One region of the Lentibacillus songyuanensis genome, then DNA from elsewhere that is predicted to be linked to it. Evidence: a T-box and tRNA genes for the amino acid it is inferred to sense, from the RefSeq annotation. Region 1 holds a T-box; the other holds one or more tRNA genes.

Region 1 (11,388 bases):
CGAATAACGTTGTGCCAGAATTTCACCATTTTATCCCGCCTTAGCGGGCAGTAAGACCCCCACTTTAAGATTTTAGGACGGAACAAAAAAGATAAGTGGGAACAACTGCATAACAAAGGTCTGATTATGTTTGGGTCTGCACGATGCAGGTCACAAAGGCGTTGCAACTCAGACGCCTGAGAACTTAGCCTTTGTTCCTCTACAGTGGGGTAAAAATGGAAGCCCCCACTGAATGAAGTTTCATTTTATTGAAGAAGGACGGGGTTTTATGAAAAAAATTATCCTAATTGGATCAGGAGGCTCGGGAAAATCAACATTGGCCAGACAATTAGGAGTCAAGCTAAAATTAAGGGTATATCATTTAGATGCCCTATTTTGGAAGCCAAATTGGGTAGGTGTTCCAAGGAATGAACAATGGGAGATACAAAATGAGTTAGTTAAAAATGAAAAATGGATTATTGATGGAAATTATGGTGGAACGATGGATATAAGGCTTCGTGCGGCAGATACAATAATCTTCCTTGATGTCCATCGAACAATCTGTGTTTATCGCGCCTTTAAAAGAATGTTGCAGTACAGAAATAAAACTAGACCAGATATGGGAGAGGGGTGTGCGGAAAGGTTAGATTTCGGCTTTCTAAAATGGATATGGAATTACCCGAAAGCAAAAAGACCAGAAATTTTAAAGAAGCTAGCACCATTATCTACAGAAAAACAAATTATCATTTTAAGAACCCCTAAACAAATTCGAAAGTTTTTAGAAGAAGTATAAAAATTCAAGTATCACATTCCATGGGTGCGATTCTGGAACAAAGATCAGCGTCCGATCTTGAAATAAAGGGTCAGATTGTTTAACAACTGTTTAATTGTGTAAAGAAAAGCTGTAATTAATGAGGACAGCTCCGGGTTTGTTTGAATATCTTCCTAATACTTTCCCCATCCGCTTTTTGTGTATTTACTCCATTTTGTTGACATTAAAACCCTTTTGCGTTAGTCTTTCAATGTCTATTAACAAGAATTCAAACTAGGATGAAATGGAACAAGAAAAAGGAGCATCATGACATGCACATGAGAATGGAAAAAGATAGCTTAGGAATGAAAGAAGTCCCAAAAGATGCTTATTATGGGGTGCAGACGGTACGGGCTTTGGAAAACTTTCCGATTACGGAAATCCCTGTACATAAAGAGCTCGTTCTTGGGCTTGCAGAGGTGAAAAAAGCAGCGGCATTAGCGAATATGCATACAGATATGCTTCCTGAACCAATTGGAAAGGCGATTGTGAAAGCCGCAGAAGAAGTAATCGCAGGTAAATTACTAGACCAGTTCGTCGTCGATTCGATTCAAGGTGGAGCAGGTACTTCCATTAATATGAATATGAATGAAGTGTTGGCCAATCGCGCTTTGGAGATGTTGGGAAGAGAAAAAGGGAATTATGATTTCTGTTCGCCAAATACGCATGTAAATATGTCTCAATCGACAAATGATACGATACCAACAGCTTTAAAAATTGCTTCTTACCGCATGGCTCAGGAATTGGCCACGACCATGACTGCGTTGAAAAAGGAATTTATCAATAAAGAAAATGAATTTCAGGATGTTTTGAAAATGGGGCGGACACATTTGCAAGACGCTGTTCCAGTTCGCTTGGGCCAGGAATTTGGTGCTTATTCTGAGGTGGTTGGCCGGGATATGAGAAGAATTGCGCAGGCAGCGGAAGAAATGTTGACTATTAATATGGGGGCAACTGCTGTTGGGACAGGCCTTAACGCCAAGCCAGAGTACATTGACAAGGTTACGGCACAATTGTCCGCACAGCTTGGTGTAAAGGTGCATTTGGCGAAAAATTTGGTCGATGGAACACAAAACACGGATGGATATACGACGTTATCAGCGGCATTGAAGGTGTCGGCACTTAACATGTCCAAAATTTGCAATGACATTCGCTTGATGGCGTCCGGACCGATGACGGGATTTCGGGAAATCAATCTTCCAGCTAAACAGCCTGGCTCGTCTATTATGCCGGGAAAAGTAAACCCGGTCATGATTGAAGTAGTGAACCAGGTTGCGTTTCAGGTAACGGGCAATGACCAATCGATCAGCATGGCCTCAGAAGCGGGGCAGTTTGAATTAAATGTCATGGGTCCAGTCATCATCCTTAATCTGCTGCAGTCATTAAAAGTTATGAGAAACGGGTTGGATGTATTTACACGCTATGCAGTCAGCGGAATGGAAGCCAATGTGGAGCAGTGCCGGGAGTATGTGGAAGAAAGTTACGGTATCATAACTGCATTGAACCCACATTTAGGATACGAAACAGCTGCACAAGTCGTCAAACAGGCGATCGAAACAGGGCTGACGATCAAAGAAATTTGCAAGGCGCACGACCTATTGTCAGATAAAGAATTGGATATCATTTTGGATCCGCGTGAAATGACTACTCCGGGCATCGCGGGAAGTCAATTTTTGGATACAAAATAAACAACATGTATGTGTGAAGGTACCTGTCACTTCCTGAATGATGTTATATATTTTGCTAAATGAGGTTAATTAAAATTTTGAACGTTTCATTTCTTAGCGCAATCATTTCGACAAAACTTGGGAAGTGACACCTAATCAACGTAATTTATCCAATATATCGCCAATCGCTTCTTCACCAAATTCTTGCCATTTGCTTTTATCGCGGATAAGACCATCCGTATCAAGAGGTTCCTGGAATTGACTCAAACCGGATGTTGTTAGTAACGAATTCTCATCCTTGTCGAGTCCAATATTAACAACATGTTTGATGACAAAGGGTTTTTGGAATTCGATCCATGCATCTTTTCTATCTAATTCACCTTTGAGTACTTGAAAAGGCATTCGGATATAAAACGTTTCTCCATTTTCTCGATGCATGACACTATCAAACATCCCGCTATCATATTCCCAATTGCCACCCATGTTAAAACCGTGCTTTTTCAGCGTTTTTTGGGCTTCCCCAAAAGACATTTGCTTGCCTTCCATATCCGTTTCCAAATGTAACATGAAACCACTCCTTCGTTCTTTTTCATAGTATTAACAGGAATGGAGACTACATACATAAATGTAATAATTAACTAAAATAAGGAAGTGATATCGATTAGATCCCTTTTAATTTTTCTATTAGTAATTTGTTTAATTGGTTGTTCGAACCAAGGTGATTCAGTAGATCAGAAGGAAGAAGCAAAAGTAATGCGTGTTTCTTTAAAAATTGTGGACAAAAAGGAAAATCAATACTATTACATGACTGTTGAACCTAAATCAAAAAAAACTGGCAAAACAGTTAATTTACTTACACCTGAAATTATAATAGCAAATGGAACTAAGAAAATACCTATTAAGGTAAATCCAAATACTACCTACTCGGTTCAAATCTCGGAAACTAATGTCAAGAGTATGGAAGAACTTTTAAGAAAACAAGCAGACGACAATGAAGAAAATCTAATCGGACCCGTTTTAAAGACTGTCCAATTTACAGCAGATGGTGAGACAAAACTATTAAAAGTCCATTTGAATAACCGTACAAATTAATTTCACTAAGCCTGCTATCTATTGACGACTATCTAATAAGGCGGTTTCGGTGCGGTTTTTTACATTCGTGAATCATTCGCAATACAGTTTTCTTTAGTTGAAAAAGAATGCCGTCTATAGCTCATTTCTTCTTCCCTTAAAGGAAATAGTCTAAAGTATGTCAACGGTTACTGGATAGGATGATACATATCGTCCATACTAGTAAAAACGGTCTGGGTGAGGTGGTATACGTGAAGATCATGCTAATTGCTGGAAGTATCATTCTTCCTTTATTGATGTTCTATACTCAACAGATTTGGCCACGACTAAGGTTTATTTACAATTTAGTCAGCATTGTAGCCGTCTTGGTGTTTGGGAATATTGCTTCCTTATCGATATATCAAATTATTATAGATAAAACGGTTTTCATGACGGCGATTCATGCGATATTTTTAAATCCTTTTTTCTTAATTGCCGGATCTTACATAGGCGTCTACATTCTTTACAGGCTTTTGCTGTTAAGCCTGGAGGAACGCGAATATGAATGAGAAAGCAATTTCATTACGCGCACGTTTGATCATTTTTGGCACATGATCATAGCCATGGCAGAACGTGAGATACATTTATATTGCTTTTTTGATTGGTTATCGATAAAATAATGGGTAATAAGGTGTTGCGAGCATGCAGCACATTTCGAGTATCCTTCATAATCAAATGTGACGATAGGGAGGAGTACAGGATAATCACCTAAAAGAGAGGGAAATGCGTAGCTGAAAATTTCCCAGGAACAGATTACCTGGAAGGTCGCCCTTGATGCAGCTTTTTTGAAAGCCCTAGTGAGTAGTAAAAAAAGCCGGCTGCTGACCGTTAACAAGCATGAGTGTACAAGTGCAAGCAATGATTTGTAAACAAAGGTGGTACCACGGAAACAAATCCTTTTCGTCCTTTATGGGGAGAGAGGGATTTTTTTATATTCAAAAAAGGAGGAAAAAATTGTGAGTGACAAGGAAAGATCAGCCTTACCATCAAAATATAACCCGCAAGAAAGCGAAAAAGGCCGCTACCAGTTCTGGCTGGACGGCAAGTTTTTTGAAGCAACTGGTGATGAAACGAAAGAACCGTTTACGATCGTTATTCCGCCACCAAATGTAACTGGAAAATTGCACTTGGGACACGCGTGGGATACGACCATGCAGGATACGGTGGCACGAATGAAACGTATGCAAGGCTACGATGTACTATGGTTGCCTGGAATGGACCATGCAGGCATTGCTACCCAGGCAAAAGTTGAGGCGAAACTTCGCGATCAAGGGAAAAGCCGGTATGATTTAGGCCGGGAAAAATTTGTGGAAACAGTCTGGGATTGGAAAGAGGAATATGCTAATTTCATCCGCCAGCAATGGGAGAAATTAGGTCTTGGACTGGATTATTCCCGGGAACGGTTTACCATGGACGAAGGGTTATCCAATGCGGTTCGTGAAGTATTTGTTACCCTGTATGAAAAGGGATTGATTTATCGCGGGGAGTATATCATTAACTGGGACCCTAAAACCAAGACAGCTCTTTCGGATATTGAGGTGATTTATCAGGAAGTACAGGGCCATTTTTATCATTTACGCTACCCGTTAAAGGATAGTGAGGAATATATTGAAATTGCGACAACACGTCCTGAAACGATGCTCGGTGATACAGCAATCGCTGTTCATCCGGATGATGACCGTTACAAGCATTTAGTCGGACGCAAGGCAATTTTGCCAATTGTTGGCCGGGAAATTGCAATCGTTGCGGATGATTATGTTGATATGGAGTTTGGTTCTGGAGCCGTCAAGATTACACCGGCACATGACCCGAATGACTTCGAGGTGGGAAATCGCCATAATCTCGAACGGGTGCTTGTGATGAACGAAGATGGAACGATGAATGAAAAGGCCGGTAAATATGATGGCCTTGACCGTTTTGATTGTCGGAAACAAATCGTTCAGGATCTTCAAGCAGCTGGCGTATTGTTTAAAATCGAGGATCACACCCATCAGGTTGGCCATTCGGAGCGCAGTGGTGCGGTGGTGGAACCATATTTATCGACACAATGGTTTGTCAACATGCAGCCAATGGCCGATGCCGCTGTTGCTTTGCAGAAAGATGAAGCGACAAAGGTCCATTTTGTTCCCGAACGTTTTGAGCGGACCTATTTGCATTGGATGGAAAACATCCGCGATTGGTGTATTTCCCGTCAACTGTGGTGGGGGCACCGTATTCCGGCATGGTATCATAAGGAGACTGGTGAGGTATATGTTGGGCGCGAGGCACCTGAGGATATCGAAAATTGGGAGCAGGACGAAGATGTATTGGATACCTGGTTCTCTTCTGGTCTATGGCCGTTTTCTACAATGGGCTGGCCGGACCTGGATGCAGAGGATTTCAAACGATATTTCCCCACCGATGTACTCGTGACCGGGTATGACATTATCTTTTTCTGGGTCGCCCGGATGATTTTTCAGTCAAAACAATTCACTGGTGAGCGTCCGTTTAACGATGTGTTAATTCATGGGTTAATTCGTGATGCAGAGGGGCGCAAAATGAGTAAATCGCTCGGTAATGGCGTTGACCCAATGGATGTTATTGATAAATATGGCGCAGATTCCTTAAGGTATTTCCTATTAACCGGATCTTCGCCAGGACAGGATTTGCGTTTCTACTGGAGCAAGGTAGAATCGACATGGAATTTTGCAAATAAAGTTTGGAATGCTTCCCGCTTTTCGTTAATGAATATGGAAAACTTCACGTACGAGGATATTGATCTGTCTGGTGAACGTTCTTTAGCTGATAAATGGATTTTAACCAGGTTAAATGATACCATCGAGCAGGTAACGCGAAACACGAATAAATACGAATTTGGCGAAGCAGGCCGTGCGTTGTATAACTTTATCTGGGATGAACTATGTGACTGGTATATTGAAATGGCCAAGATTCCGTTATACGGCGAAGATGAAGCGAAGAAACAGACGACACGCTCGGTGCTCAGCTTTGTACTTGATCAGACGATGCGCATGCTGCATCCATACATGCCATTTATCACCGAAGAGATTTGGCAGGCACTTCCACATCAAGGAGAATCCATTACGATTGCCAAATGGCCAGAGGTAAAAGCGGAGCTGCACGATGAACAGGCTGCAAGTGAGATGAACCGGCTAGTATCGATTATTAAATCCGTACGAAATATTCGCGCGGAAGTAAATACGCCGATGTCGAAACAAATTCGGTTACTGATTCAGGCAGAGGATGAAGGGGTACGAGTTGAATTGGAAAGCGAACGGGAATATTTGGAACGATTCTGTAACCCAAGTGAGCTTGTGATCGCTTCGGAAGTTACGGTTCCAGATAAAGCCATGTCGGCAGTCGTTACCGGAGCAGAGCTGTTTTTACCACTGGAAGGATTAATTGATTTTGACAAGGAAATCAAACGTCTGGAAAGTGAACTGGAAAAGTGGAATAAAGAAGTTGAACGTGTCCAGAAGAAATTGGCCAACGAAAACTTTGTCAAGAAAGCACCACAAAAAGTAGTGGACGAAGAAAAGCAAAAAGAACAGGATTATTTGGATAAGCAGGCGAAGGTAAAGGCACGACTAACAGAACTAAGAGGGTAAAACAGAGAAGCTGCAGTTTAAAATAACACGGCCAGTTCTCGGAAAAAGGGATGCAATTCGCAAAAGAATTGGCATCCCTTTTTTGGTGAGTTTAACCGAGCATACAACACCATTAATGCGACATTTATAAGGAGATGTGACATTTGTCAAAGATTTTTAAGGGAAATTTCTGAATCATTTTTAGGTCGTGAAACTAATTATGTTAAAATAATTATAAGGTCTTCGTGTTTATCCCGCCTTAACGGGCAGTAAGACCCCCACTTCAAGATTTTGAAGTGGAACGAAAAAATAAGTGGGGGTCAACTGCCCGTAAAGGTCCGATTCTGTTCAACTAACATTCAGTGGCGGAGAAAGGGAACCCCCACTGAATGAAGTTTCACTTTATGCATCGGGTCATATGGTTGAGCAAGCGAAAGGAATTGAGTTTGTATATTTAATCAGGGGGATTTACGATGGAGATTAGGAAATTAAAAGAAAATGACGTCGAGCAATACCTTGAGTTAAGACTGGAGTCTTTGCAAAAAAATCCAGAAGCATTTGCCACTAGTTATGAGGAAGAAAAAGAACAACCAGTTGAACTATATAAAAACAGATTGAAAGAACAGGGCCTATCTATTACATTTGGTGCCTTTGAAAACTCGCAACTTATAGGCATCATTACTATTGTTAGGGAGAATAAACAAAAGCTTATCCATAGGGCTAATATAGTGTCAACATATGTTATTCCTCAAAAACGCGGTTGTGGAATTGGGAAGAAATTACTGGTACAAGCAATGAAAGAAGCACAAAGCATGGAAGGTATTGAACAGCTGTATTTAACGGTTGCTTCTAAGAATCAAGTGGCAAAGCATCTTTATAAATCAGTGGGTTTTGATTGCTTTGGAACAGATAGAAAGGCATTAAAATTTCAACATGCATATGTTGATGTAGATCATATGGTTTTGTATTTTTAGAAAGTGTGCTTCTGCGAGATGGCGATTGCTTCATAAACAATTACGTCCCTATCATACAAACAGGTCATTTTGTTGCACAGGGTGTATAGGTCAATAAAGTGAAACTTCATTTAGTGGGGGTCTTCTGTCCGTTAAGACGAGATAAAGGGGGAAGAAAATATTGTCCAAAAAACTTTTTGAACGTAATGAGGGAAATTTGGTGGGGCTAATATCTCTTTCTGTTGGACTTTTAGCTGCCAGCATAATTGCATCTTTTATAGACTTAGGTAGAGAAAATTGGTACTGGATAATACCTTTGGCTATTTTAGTATTCATTATTTATAAAATTTTAGAAGTGGTAATTTCACTCTTATTTAAAAATAGAAATATAAAAGTAAGCGAAGGATACTTCATATTGGTTATTGTTATTATAGCATTAATAAACACGTTTATTATTTATTAATCAAACGGGCGCAGTTGTGAAACAAACACTTTGCCTGAATCGGGCCAGTTAGTTGAAGAGGAAATCTCTTAAATAAAGTAAAGGATTATAGTATTTAAGATAGCTTTGAACCTAAGTAAGGATAACTTGGAGTCTGGAGGTATGATATTGAAATCAATTGAATTAAACGAATCCCTATCAACGTTTTTATCTACATACAAGCTATTTGAAGAAGATGAAATTCAGCAAGTCCAGTTACAACATCGATTAGACTTAGTGAAAGCATTTGGGGTAAAAAAAGGTATGCGTATATTAGAAATTGGCTGTGGTCAAGGCGATACAACAGTAGCATTAGCTGACGCAGTGGGGAAAAACGGAAAGATTATCGGAATTGATATTGCCAGTCGTAATTATGGATCTCCTTTGAGTTTGGGACAGGCAACAGACCTGATCAAAAAGTCTGCATTGGGAGAACGTATCTCGTTTCATTTTGAAATGGATTTTGAAACATTTTGTGCTAACGAAGTATTTGATATAGCAGTGTTTTCCCACAGTTCTTGGTATTTCAAAAGACCTGAGGATTTACTCCGTTATTTTAAGAAGTTGCGAAAAATGGCCAAACGTATATGCTTTGCGGAATGGGATCTTGACTTTTCTTACATAACCCAGCGATCCCATTTTTGTGCAGCTTCCATCCTGGCCTTACACGCTAACTTCGTAAATAATGATGGAAATATACAAAATTTGTTTCATAAAATACAAATTCAGGAGTTGCTTGAAAAGGCAAATTTCCGTATCGAAAAACAATGTACAGTCAATGCTATGTATTTACAAGACGCAAAGTGGGAAAAAAGTTATGCGAATAGCATTCGTAAAGACTTCCACGAGGTTCCTCCAATGATACAAACAATGGTTAATAGTTACTATCAACTGATGAATACATCAAATGACAATGAGCAGTCATTAAATAGTTTCATTATATGTGCTAGGTGATTTAAAGTTATCGGACTTTGTAAAACAAAGGGCTAGTGCTATATTAAATAGAAGTCTCTCTATTACACAAACAGGGATCGATTCTGGAACAAAGATTTGCGCACTGTAGTGTTGAATCGGACCAGATTGTTGGAAAAAATAAATAAGGGATGGTTGTTCGAATGAATACAGTCGAACTAAAAAATGGATCAGAGGCTGTCATTCGAGAGGTGATTCTGGATGACGCTGTTCAATTAGTAGATATTCAATTATCTATAGCAGAAGAAAATCTTTATATGGTGACTGAATCTGATGAATTTAGTCTGACAATTACAGAGGAGATGCAACGAATTCAAGGAAGTCTTGATAAACCCGGGAACACCATATTCGTTGCCGAAGTTAACAAGAACATTATCGGTTTTGTTGGAATTGGAAGCGAGACGAAAAAACGGAAGGCACATATAGGAGTGTTGGATATTTTTATTAGAAATAATTGGCGTGAAACAGGAGTTGGTACAGTTTTAATGGATACAATTCTCCTATGGGCTGGAAACGATCCACTAATTGAAAAAATAGGGTTGGCTGTTTTTGCGAGCAACGAACGTGCTGTTCATTTGTACAAAAAACTCGGGTTTTTAGTAGAAGGGCGTCGGGTTAGGGAACTGAAATTTAATAATGAAAAATACATCGATGAAATATTAATGTACAAATTGATCTAATTTTTGATTTCTGCTAAAGGGCGCTATTCTGTTGTAATACGTATGGAAAGGATGTTTCTTTGTTTTTCTTATATGCAGTTTTATTTATAATTTTTGGATATTGTTTCGTCTTGTCTTTAATTAATGCAATAAAGGGAGAAGTATCTCATCACCTTCCTGCAGTGCTTTTTGTTATCTGGTCTTCATTAGCGGCAATTGTTACTACGTTTCTTATGAGTTTATAAAAACAAACAGACGCAGTTGCGGAATAAATGCTGTTTCTGACCATTATCTGGAATAATTATATTTTTTAAAGTATGTTTAAAAAGTTATTTTAATGGTGAAGTTGTTATCATTGCCGCAAACAGGCCATTTAGCAGAATAAGTTATGTTAAAATTGCATCAGTTAAAAACAAGAGAAAGAAGGTTCCTAATATGGGTTCTACTATGGAAATTTTGCGTATTTTATTGCCTGTTGTAGTAGGTGGGATTGCAGTATTTGTAGTTTTAAGAATGAAATATAAATATGATAATGGCACTCTGGGTAAGAAAAAATCCAAAAACGCTCAAAATTTATTGGACAGTCTAATACCATTTGGAATGATGGCTGGTGTTAGATACAGGCGCTGCTCGAACACTGATTTCCCAAGATGCAGTGAATGATATTGGCCTAAATGTTGGCTTGGATGATACTTTTCATAGAAAGGTTGTCTAAAATTTTCATAAAAATGGTGACATTTCTCCTTTTTGCTGATAGAATAATTGTAAGTACATTTCCCCTATTTTTAACCACTTTTTTACCAACCCCAATTTACCTCATGGAATTTCACTTCCTTACGTATATTTCCAACATTAGATTATATGGGATGGTTTATTTTATAGAAAGGATCGCTGCTGAAGAGGGGGTATGAACTTAATATTTCATTAAGCAGGTGATATGATGGGTCTTGATATGTATCTTTTTTCTGCTCCAAGAATAAAAGATATGAAATTGGAAGAAATATTGTCAGTCAATTTGAAATTAGCTGACCTAAGAAAGGAAAACAATGAAACATTTCTGGCAATAAAAGATTACATTAAGCATTTTGAATTCTACGGTCATAAATGGGAAAGTTTATTAACGGAAGAGATGTATTGGAGAAAGGCGAACCATATTCATTCGTGGTTTGTAC
Region 2 (11,388 bases), on a different contig from region 1:
TGATTTAGTAGCCTATGTAATTCGTCCAGACATCCATGTATGTCACCAATAATATCAATTTTCATACATTCACAACCTTTTGTTTTAACTATGCACACCCTTATGTCACCCTTATGTGTTTAGTATACGAAAAAATTGCATTTTGAAACAGACCCTTCTTGGCTAAATCTGCTTTATGTTTCAATAATACCCTTGATGGTCCTCATGAAACTAAAAGTGGCTGGGATATAATAAAATGACAAAGAAATTAAAAGTAAAATGAAAATATAACCTTTTTCGGGTAGATTTTAATATGTAGTTGATGGAAACTGCGACGTAAAATGAGATGGCGATTAAATTGCCACTACGGAAAAACACTGCGCTTTTTAGCGGGCGGCTGGAGTCTCTGTGTTTTTACTTCGCTGGTACGGTGTGTGCAATTTTTTATAAATAGCCTAACCAGTCCGGGATCGCTACGGGCGGTGACTCCAGCGGGAAAGCGAAGACGATGAGACCCCGCAGTGAGCGTTCTTTGCGATCGAGGAGACTCATCGCGAGCCCGTGGAAAGCATCCGCCCGTAGCGATCCCGGACGGCGGCAGCGGCACTCGTATTTAAAAATCAACGTCCTTTTTACGTCGCAGTTTATCTATAATTAGTACCAAAGTTTTGAAATGCAAATTAGGAAACTTCCCTTTTATTCGTATTTTTTCGAATGAGAGGTTTCCTATATTGGTACTTATAAACTTTTATCGCGACTCAAAATATCTAAAACCAATACATAAAAAAGCCGAACGAATTCCTATTGAAAGGACTTGGATCAACGTTCGGATTTTTCTATGAACTGCAATACTTTATTTATACGACACTCTTAACGGCAGTAAGGCTTCTACATTGAGATTTTGAGGTGAAATCAAAAAAAGATAAAGACAAAGACCCAGTTCTGTTCGATTCACAGAATGCAGTCACAAAGACGTGTTATTCAGACGCCTGACTTCTTAGCCTTTGTTCTCCCGTCTCAGTGGGGGAGAACAAAGGCTAAAGCCGTCACGTCATGCGACAGCGCCTGCACTAGCACGTCCAGTGCGTCGCCCCCCACTGAACGAAGTTTCACTTTACTCAAACATGTATTTTCTTGTCCGCGAATGGACATTGAGTACAATACCAATTGCCATCATATACGCTAATGTCGAGCTGCCGCCATAACTGAGAAACGGTAACGGTAAACCGGTAACAGGCAATAATTGAATAGACATACCAATGTTTTGGAAAATTTGATAGGCAAACATTCCAACCAATCCCGTAACAAGGTAGCTGCCATAATTATCGTTACTCAATAAGGCGATGTGGATTAAACGATAAATCAAAATAAAGAAGAGACAGACAACAAGACTTGCTCCGATAAAACCAAATTGCTCCGAGATAGCCGTGAAAATCATATCGGTGTGTCGTTCCGGAACATAAACTTCTAATTGACTGATCCCTTTGCCGAATAACTGACCGGACCCAATTGCTAGCATAGCCAGGATAAGCTGATAGCCGGAATCCGGGTATTGCTCGGGATCAATCCAGCCATAAATTCGGCTTGATACGTGACCAAAAACGGAATCCTCCAGAAAATCAGCAATAGAACCCGGGAAAAAGTACCAGATAGCAACTCCAGATGCTACGATCCCGATGGCAATAAACACAATGGAAAATATAATCCTCCAGCTAACGCCTGAGACAAGCACAATACTGGCTGTAATGAATGATAATACCAAAAAGCCTCCCAGGTCTGGTTCGGTTGCAATTAACAGCATAGGAGGTGCTGCAATGACAACGATTTTTAGCAACAGTAACAGATCACTTTTGGTGGTATGAATCTTGTATTTATCGTTATGTCGGGACGTAACGAATGAAATCGCTAAAACAAGAAATAATTTCATAAACTCGGAAGGCTGGATAGTACCGATCCCTGGAAATTTAAACCAGCTGACAGCATTATTAGCCTCGTGAATAAACGGTGCTGGAAATCGTAGCTTCAACATGAGTAACGACACAACACCAATTCCATATAATATCCATGTAATTTGTTTAAAACGGTCATAATCGAGCAACATAATGAACGCCACCAGCACACCGCCGGCAACGTACCAGGCAAATTGTTTTAACACAAAGTGCGAACCATCATAACTTGCGGGAAGTGATGGCACAATTGTATATATTGTAAATAAGCTGACACAACCTAATAGGATAATAATAAAAATTAATGTATAATCAATGTTTGTTCGGTTTGATAGACTGTTCATTCGGATTCCTTGCTTTCTGTTTTTTTCTTTGCGGGTTTATAAAAACTCCCTTATGACAGTTTACACGAAAAGCATCATTTTTTTAAGCTTTCTTATCGTATTTTGAAAAGTGAAATAATACAAACGTTTATACTGGTTGAAGCTGGGGAATTTATGATATAGTATTAGGCTCAGAAGGAAGTGATACATATGGAGAATCGTAACGAAACAGTCAACCAATGGGAGCAGTTAACACGGATGTTGGAAAATGAGCAAATTGACCAATTTCGGGCTGAGTTCCTGGATATGCATCCATACGATCAGGCACAATTTTTCATGGAGCAGGAAAAGGAACAGCGAATGCGTATTTACGCGTATTTATCCCCTGAAGAAATATCGGATATCATGGAAAATATCGAGTTGGAGGATACGGAGACATTTTTCAGCGAAATGGACCCCCGGTTTGCTGCCATGGTATTTGCCGAGATGGCGACAGATGACGCGGTTGATATTTTAAACGAAATGGAAAAAGATAAAGTCGCCAGCTTCTTAACGATTATGGATAAGGATGCGGCGGAAGAAATTAAACAGCTGTTGCATTATGAAGAAAAAACAGCTGGAAGTATTATGACCACCGAATTTATTGCATTATATAAAACGGAAACAACAAAACAGGCAATGCTTGATCTAAAACAGGAAGCGCCTGATGCAGAAACAATTTATTATTTATATGTTATCGATGAAGATAAGCGGTTGGTTGGGGTCTTGTCGTTACGTGATCTGATTGTTGCCGAAGAAGATACACTGATCGGTGATGTTATGAGCGAAAAAGTCGTATCAGTATCGGTTGGTCTCGATCAGGAAGATGTCGCCCAAATGATGCGTGATTATGACTTCCTTGCTGTACCTGTCGTTGATTTTCAGCATCATTTGCTTGGGATCATCACAGTTGACGATATTTTAGATGTTATGGATGAAGAAGCGAGTGATGATTATTCCAAACTTGCCGGGGTTCAGGATGTGGACCGACCAAGTGAAAATGCATTTATCTCTGCAAAAAAAAGACTGCCATGGTTAATTATTCTGCTGTTTTTAGGAATGTTAACAGCGAGTTTGATTAGCCAATTTGAGGATACATTGGAAAAGGTAGCAATTTTAGCAGCGTTCATACCTGTGATCGCAGGGATGTCGGGAAATACTGGGACACAAGCGCTTGCTGTTGCCGTACGAGGAATTGCCACAGGGGAATATGGCGAGACAGGTAAGGTGAAGCTTATCTTCAGAGAATTGGGAACAGGACTTATTACCGGAACAACCTGTGGGGTTTTGATTACGATCGTTATTTATTTATGGAAGGGGCAATTTTTTCTTGGCTTACTCGTTGGTATCTCCATCTTAATTACCTTAACCGTTGCCACGATAGCTGGTGCATTGGTGCCGATGTTAATGGATCGTTTAAAGGTGGATCCGGCTGTCGCATCGGGGCCATTTATTACAACCCTTAATGATTTAATCTCTACATTGATATATTTTGGATTAGCATCTGCGTTTATGAGTTTTTTGATTTGAGCGAGGAGTGATTCTTTCTGTAAGAGTCACTCTTTTTTGTATGCATTGTAAGGCCTCAGCTAAGGATTAACACGTTTTTAAAAATGGGTTCATATAATGAGTTGATAACACGTATAGAAGGAGAGAGTATGTGATGGTGAGAAAGCGCTATGCCAGAGATCCATTGTTTTATATTCAACAGCCGGAAATGAAAAAAACAGAAGCTCCCATGCAGGATAATTACACAACGCCAAAAAGAACCAAAATTGTTCCGCAACAACAAAATGAAACGAATGTAGCAAGTGTCATGCCTACAAGAGGAAATAACTTTCAACAATTTCAAAACCCCAAGCCAACAGAAAGGGAGCAACTAGAAGAAGCGGCAGCGAATTTACTGGAGGATGAGGATCAAAAGGATACGATAGAAGGATTGAATGAAATTGAAAATAACAACAATGGTCGACCCAGATTTAAAGATATGACTATTGAAGAAAAAATTGACTATTTTGTCAGTATGCCCCCACATATACCTAAATTGAAATGCGAAATAAAAACAGAAGAACGAACTTATCGAGGAATTGTGATCAGTCAAGAAGAAGAAGAAATTACACTGCGAACAGGTAGAAGAAATTTTACCATACCTATGAACACGATAACGGAAATACGCATGCTTGGATTGTAACATAGACTATGGAAAGCCTTTGTTTGTGTTACTACGTCCGTCAATTTTCACCGTTCAATTGGCAAACCGCTATTGAAATAATAAAAGAAGAAGAGGGGGTCCCCCTCTTCTTTTATTATTTCATTCATCTAATTAATATTTGCCTTCAGAAGGACTTACAACTGTATCAAATGCTGAAATTGCTGGCATACATGTTACATGGCAGAAGCAATTTACATCTACCGTAATGCAAATTCCTGTAGCACGAAGGTGACAAGTGTCCTGACAAACTGGATCAGATGGATTGCAGTCATCGTCATTAGGGTCTCTCAGTAGTTCAAGGATGGCACAACAGTTATCGTCAACTTTCTTCACGCGAAAATAGTAACTGCCTACTACTTCTCCAAAGTCACATGTTCCATTGTTATTACCTCTGAAAGCACCGAATCCTTTAAACGGTTTGCAACCATCATGACAGTACAGTAAAACAGGTACTGTATCCAAATCATTCGTTTCTTGTTCTCCTAGTAAATCATTGATGGATCTTTCACAACTGGTGTCACAGCAATTCTCTACGATGTCACTCTGTACATCCGCTATTTCTTTTAGAATATCGCACACACAGTTACCAGTTTCATATTCTTTTCCACAACAACCCATAAATTATTACTCCTTCCAAAAATGTGATTTTGACCTACCGTCCTTAATAGAATATGACATTGCCCTTCGTTGGTGTGGGCGGACAACTAATAGGCAAAAAGAAGATGAATTTGAGTTAAAACGGGCGAATATCCCGTACCTATGGTGAAGTGTCTACATAGACTGATAGCGACTAAATTTATAGGAAGTAAATAAAAGAAGGAGTGATCATTGCATGTCTGATAATAAAAAGGTTATCCATGTAAAGGATTTAGTAATTAAAGCAGATAATGTACATCTGGAGCCCGAGTACCACCGACCTCGTTTTGATCCATTCTTTGGCCGGATGGTTAATGATCGTCGTGCTTATGAGGAACCGGTCAAAAATGAGCAGGAAATCGATGAAGAAGTTGAACAAGTACACGATCAGGAACTTGAAGACGATAACAAGGAAAATCGAGCCCCATTTTCCTGGATTTAATGATATAGAAAGAAAGGCGGCTAAGGAAAGCTGTCTTTTCTTTTGGCTGAAGCTGGACAACCGGGAGGGAACGGGTTCATGTATGAAAGGTCACACATACCATGGTTAAAACATTTACGTGATATTGAAAAGCATTTGGGAAAAAACGAAAAATGGTTTCAACGTCCTGAGAAACGTATGAAAGAATTGGACGATAAATTGGAGAAATGGAACACCGAGTTTTTAGAGGGAATAGGGAACTTGGAATTGCTTATCGAAGAATTAGAGAAAAGGATGGAAGATGAATAAAGGGCATAAAAATGAAGAAAACGGGTATAGTTAATGGAAGGTGTTAGAAAAGTCAGTCACGAATTAGTATATATAACAAAACATATCGCTGCGTTGGAGGTGATTTGATGGGATATGTGTTACCGGTTTCGCCATTTCAATCCCAGGACTATCAAAAACGTGTCACCCGTGATAAACAGAATCGGTTTTATATTGAGCGTCCGTACAAAACCATCTTAGAATCACACTATCACGACATACGTAAAATGGATTCAAGGCACACGACAGTTGCAAAAAAGAGGAAAGAAGGCAATACCAAAGTTCCTGAACCGGCTGAACATGCCTATGCTGATTTCACGGGAAAAGGACGCTTTTTTAATGAAAGTATCTAGGAATGCTGAGTAATGCCAGCGACTGGCATGCATTTTTCCAATTAACAGACCGTCCTAATCAAGACGGTCTGTTAATTGTTTTATCATCGTTACATGGGGGATGCCAGCATCAAGGAATTCCCCGGATATAGTTTCGTAACCCAGCTGCTTATAAAAAATTTCTGCATGGGTTTGTGCATTTAATTTGGCTTTTTGATACCCGTTTTCTATTATTTCTGCTTCCATTTCTGCAATCAGTTGGGTTCCGTATGATTTTCCGCGTTGCTCTTTGACAACACAAATTCGCTCTAGCTTGCCATAATCGCCGGTAAAACGTAGTCTGCTTGCAGCAATGGCGGTATTGTCCTGTATGCCAATGAAATGGGTTGCTGCTTTATCGAAATGATCAATTTCTTCTTCGGGCGGCACGTGCTGTTCATGAACAAATACAGTGGTACGCACGTGAAATGCCTGTTTGATTTCTTGTTCACGCACAGCTCGTTTGACAATCACACATATTCCTTTCCGAACACAAATGATTCATATACGGTCCATGTGCCATTATCAAGTTGGTACAGTAATTGAAATCGGTCAATCGTATCCTCGATTTTGAAATTTTTCATCTTCAGACTGCCAAAAATATCGGAGTATTCTTCGTACTTTAATTTTTGGGCAATCGTAATGTGTGGAACAAAATTATACGAATCACTTGGAAATTTGTCACTCTGCATTTTTTCGTGTAAATTGATCAATTCCTGAATTGGGTCCACCTTTAAATAAATCGTGTTCGTCACGGGGGCAAAAGTGCTTACCTTGTTGATATTAATTTGGAATGGTTTTGTCTCGTTAGCAATATGCTTCAATTCTGTTATAAGTGGTTCCAACTCATCATTTGTCGCTTCAAAAGCTTCTTTTAGTGTCAGATGCGGTGGAATTAGGGCGTAATGTGGGTCGTAACGTTTTCTGTATGAGTTAACTTCGTCTTGGACAGGCTTAGATGGAAAGGTAACAATTCCGTATTTCATCGTAAAACCTCCTATTCGTATTTTATTTACTAGTACGATGACAAATTTACCCTATCATATGATTTAACCTTAATTATAACAAAATGAAACATAAATTGGAAAGCTTTTAGCAAAAATTTTAAGACAATTGTTATTCAGTAAACATCGTTGTCAATGCCCGTTTTAAATCTTTTTGCCATGGTTTCCATGTATGTGGGCCGTTCAGTTCGTGGTATACATAGCTTGAACCTTTCCCGGCTAAGAGCTGATGCAGTTTTCGATTCGGTGTGAGAAAATCCTCTTTTGAACCATCCGTGGTATGTACAATGGTCTCCTCCAAACCGATCGTATGATAAATATCGAGTAAATGAATATCGTTCGTGTTTTCGACAGCATTTTGCACCGATTCATTTACCAAAGGGGATTGCATAATGACGTTGCCAAACGTATTTGGATAACGGAGTGCTGTCATAAGTGCCAGCGTTCCAGCAAGCGAGTCACCCATTAATGTCCGTGACTGTCCCATATGATAAGATGGAAGTAAATCATCCAAAAATGGTACCGCTTCCTGAACTAAGAATTGGGTGTATGCTTTATTTTGTTTGCCGTCGGGATGATACTTTTCCCGCCGATCAAATTTATCTCGGTAATGAATTCCGATAAATACCGTATTCATAATCGCTTCACTATCTTGCAGTGTATCACTCAATGTTGCCACCCGGCCAAGCTGAAAATAGTCATCTCCATCCTGCATGATGCAAAGATGGTATTTGTATAAAGGGGAAAATGCCTCTGGATAATAGACTTTTAATGTCATCTTTTCATCTAAATATCTGCTTGGAATCGTATAATCTTTCATTGTTCCTTTTCTTGGCAAAACAAACACACCTCTCTTTTTAATGTATAAATTTTACCACGAAATATGTAACTTGGTCAGGTCTCATGTTTCGCTGTACTTGACTTAATCACCTTGAATGTTTTTATTGACAGATAGGACTTCATGATATATATTAAACGAGTCAGCAATTTTATATGAATCGATTCCGTAGCTCAGCTGGGAGAGCGCTACCTTGACAGGGTAGAGGTCGTTGGTTCGAGCCCAATCGGAATCATCGTTTAGAGTCTTTAGCTAACTAAGGACTCTTTAATTTTTTATTCCAAAGAATGAACATGAAGACAGGATGATTTATGCAAACATGAATTATACCGTATTACTTACTTAAGACCACGTACATAATTATTATTCGAAAACCCTTCCATAGTCTTATCCTATACTCTCTATACATAATTAAACTCATAATATCAGTGATCTTTGGAACAATATACTCCGATAAACAAAAAATATTGGAGGTGCATATATGGTACAACAGAACATACACCAGCAGTTACAATGGGCTAGTCGGCAAATAACAGAGGCTAGAAATGCAATTCATCAAGCTCAGGGGTCTGATGCTCAATTGCTTGAACAGGCGGAACAGCAATTACAACAAGCAGAAGACAGCTTACAGGACACACGTCTTCAAGCTGGAACAGAGGCAACAGAAAATCCGCAGTTTCAACAAGCTGCTGAGCAATTACATGATTTACGTCAGCAAGTTCAGGAAGCACAGCAGAATAATAATGATATTTTGTAGCGCGTTATTAGCAAAAGTTGCTAGGGGAAACCTTAGCAACTTTTAATTTGTCAGCGGGTAATAATACGTTTTCAAATAAACCAAAGCCTTGAACATTTAAATTTTTATCCCGCCTTAACGGGCAGTAAGACTTCTGCTGCAAGATGTTGAGGTGGAAAAGATAAGTGGGGGTCAACAGAATGTTCTAGTCATTAGCCTTTGTTCTCCTGTCACAGTAGGGGAGAAAAGGAAATCCCCACTGAATGAAGTTTCACTTTAAATTGTTAACGAATAAAATCCGTATTGCCAAGTAAAGAATTACTAGAGACATGATTCCGGGCTATCCCTCATCCTGGAGTTTGAGAATAAGATCATCTTTAAGATGGATGATATCTTTATTTAGTACGATATACTGGTTTTAAAAGTAAAGAACATATGAATGTTAGCAATTGGGATCTCATGTGTTGACTTTGTTTTTTTCACTTTATACGATTGCTGCAATATTAAATATTTCTTGGAGGGCATGCAAATGGTCATTGATAGATATCGACATCCGATTTTGTTCTATACCTTATCTCTTATCATTCCTTGGACATTATGGTTTATGGCTGCATACGTGAGTTATCTTGAACCGAGTAACAAGTTATATATGGTTACGGAAAGTTTATTCGGAATCATTGGTTTATTAAGTCCGATGGTCATTGCTTTCGTATTGATACTTTCAGATCCTGTCCTACGAAAAGATTTAAGAAAGAGGTTTTTCGGTTTCAGTCATATTAAACCAATTTATTTATTACTGACATGTTTTCTAATGTTAACAAGCATCCTGCTCGCACAAACCATTTCACTGCTTTTTGGTTATAGTACTTCACAATTTTCTTTTTCAACGCATTTTTCATTTACGGGAGGGATTTTTTCAGCCGGGTTTTTATTACTTATCGCTCCGATATTAGAGGAATTAGCTTGGCACTCATATGGTACAGACTGCCTTAGAAGACGATTTAGACTTTTTACGTTGTCTATGATATTTGCCGTCTTTTGGGCTTTTTGGCATCTCCCTTTGTCGTTTATTAAGGATTATTATCAAAATCAAGTAGTTGAGTCGGGTGTTATTTACTCGATAAACTTTATCGTCAGCCTTATCCCTTTCGTTATTCTGATGAACTGGCTATACTTTAAAACAAATCGGAACATTCTCGTTCCCATCATATTTCATTTTACCGCCGGTTTTTTTAACGAAATTTTTTTTACGCACCCGATGAGCAAGGTTATCCAAACTATTCTTTTACTTTTTTTATCTTTGGTAATCGTGTATAAAGAACGTGACTTATTTTTCAAATTGGAGTATGGTGAAAACAGAACTTAATAGATTGTTGAATCTGGAGATAAGTTGGCAAAACCCGACCATGTTATCATAGTCGGGCTCTAAAAAGTTAACTAATTTTATCGTTTATTTGTTCATTTGCTGGTGCCTTATGCCCTTTAAAAATACGGTAGAAGCCGATTACTAACAATGGAAGGCCAAACACAACCAGCATGCAATATCCCAGTATTGTATAACCTGTCGATACCAAATCGCTGATACCAACACCGGATAATATAGCAGACAGCACAAGAGCAATGATGGCTACTGTTCCGTCCATGCCTTTGGACATCGGTGTTTTGCCAACTTCCTTAAGATTATAATTCACCCGGTCGATAAAAGCGTGAATTAGTCCTGTGGCAGTTTCAATCAGGGTCCAGCCAACGACTACACCAAAAATAATAGCAACCCACAGGCCATAGCCACTCAGCATATGCAGCCATGGTACTTCCGCATTGAAGACCTTTTCGCTTGGATAATATCCCATTAAAGCCACATAGGTCAAGAACCAGGGAACAGTCATCAAAATACCGGCTACAGCTCCGGCAATGATCGTATCTTTCATGGACTTTTGTCTTCTAAGTGTAAATAATGCCGCTGGATAAACGGCAAGGTTATAACCAACATAAATAATTCCCGCCCAAATTACGGACCAAATCGTAAAGTTTCCCGCAAAACTAGTATCACCAGAAGCAAATACTTCCTTGATTTCACCTTTTGTGGATGAAATAACCAGGATGGCAAAGATAATGTATGCACCAAATAATGCGACGGTCCCGACTGTTTTAAACCGTTCAATCAATTTATCACCGTAAAAGTTCAAAAGACCTGCTAATATTGCAATAATCGCAACACCGACCCAGTAGTTTAATCCAAGAGTGCTATGCAAAATAGACCCGGTTGCTGCAATAACAATGGAGATCATTAAAATCGCCAGTAGAAAATAGATAATATCAAATAAAAACCATAAAGGACCTAAGAGTTGTTTAACCATGCTGCGGTAATCATATGCTCGGAACCTGCGGGCAATCTCGAACATGAGAAATGCCATTAGTGCAAACCCGACGATAATGAAAATACCTGCAATCCAGCCAAGTGCACCGAATTTTGCTCCATAGGCAACCACTTCTCGTCCTGTTGCGTAACCACCTCCAATTAATGTGGATTGGAGAACAATACCAGGTACAATATAT

What was found. A T-box is a leader RNA that pairs with one kind of tRNA and senses whether it is charged. The one in region 1 lies ahead of WMZ97_RS20495 (valine--tRNA ligase), so its partner is inferred to be a tRNA-Val.
Region 2: it has a tRNA-Val gene. The T-box ahead of WMZ97_RS20495 (valine--tRNA ligase) is inferred to sense a tRNA for this amino acid. The anticodon was not compared.

The regions. Positions count from the first base shown of each region.
Region 1 covers NZ_JBCLVH010000034.1:15,360-26,747, reverse strand. Annotated here, with positions in the region: gene WMZ97_RS20520 (DNA topology modulation protein) at 269-772, shown strand; gene WMZ97_RS20515 (aspartate ammonia-lyase) at 1,063-2,478, shown strand; gene WMZ97_RS20510 (YugN family protein) at 2,614-3,024, opposite strand; gene WMZ97_RS20505 (hypothetical protein) at 3,211-3,549, shown strand; gene WMZ97_RS20500 (transposase) at 3,789-4,076, shown strand; T-box leader at 4,239-4,478, shown strand; gene WMZ97_RS20495 (valine--tRNA ligase) at 4,524-7,172, shown strand; gene WMZ97_RS20490 (GNAT family N-acetyltransferase) at 7,625-8,125, shown strand; gene WMZ97_RS20485 (hypothetical protein) at 8,286-8,567, shown strand; gene WMZ97_RS20480 (class I SAM-dependent methyltransferase) at 8,715-9,539, shown strand; gene WMZ97_RS20475 (GNAT family N-acetyltransferase) at 9,701-10,237, shown strand; gene WMZ97_RS20470 (hypothetical protein) at 10,652-10,879, shown strand; gene WMZ97_RS20465 (hypothetical protein) at 11,154-11,388, shown strand, end outside.
Region 2 covers NZ_JBCLVH010000002.1:368,395-379,782, reverse strand. Annotated here, with positions in the region: gene prpE (bis(5'-nucleosyl)-tetraphosphatase PrpE) at 1-65, opposite strand, end outside; gene WMZ97_RS03915 (FtsW/RodA/SpoVE family cell cycle protein) at 1,094-2,269, opposite strand; gene mgtE (magnesium transporter) at 2,459-3,817, shown strand; gene WMZ97_RS03905 (CotO family spore coat protein) at 3,951-4,478, shown strand; gene WMZ97_RS03900 (CotY/CotZ family spore coat protein) at 4,611-5,117, opposite strand; gene WMZ97_RS03895 (hypothetical protein) at 5,332-5,577, shown strand; gene WMZ97_RS03890 (hypothetical protein) at 5,656-5,865, shown strand; gene WMZ97_RS03885 (hypothetical protein) at 5,973-6,236, shown strand; gene WMZ97_RS03880 (GNAT family N-acetyltransferase) at 6,291-6,728, opposite strand; gene WMZ97_RS03875 (YjcG family protein) at 6,725-7,240, opposite strand; gene WMZ97_RS03870 (alpha/beta hydrolase) at 7,371-8,096, opposite strand; tRNA gene WMZ97_RS03865 (tRNA-Val) at 8,259-8,331, shown strand; gene WMZ97_RS03860 (hypothetical protein) at 8,578-8,853, shown strand; gene WMZ97_RS03855 (CPBP family intramembrane glutamic endopeptidase) at 9,362-10,198, shown strand; gene WMZ97_RS03850 (YkvI family membrane protein) at 10,266-11,388, opposite strand, start outside.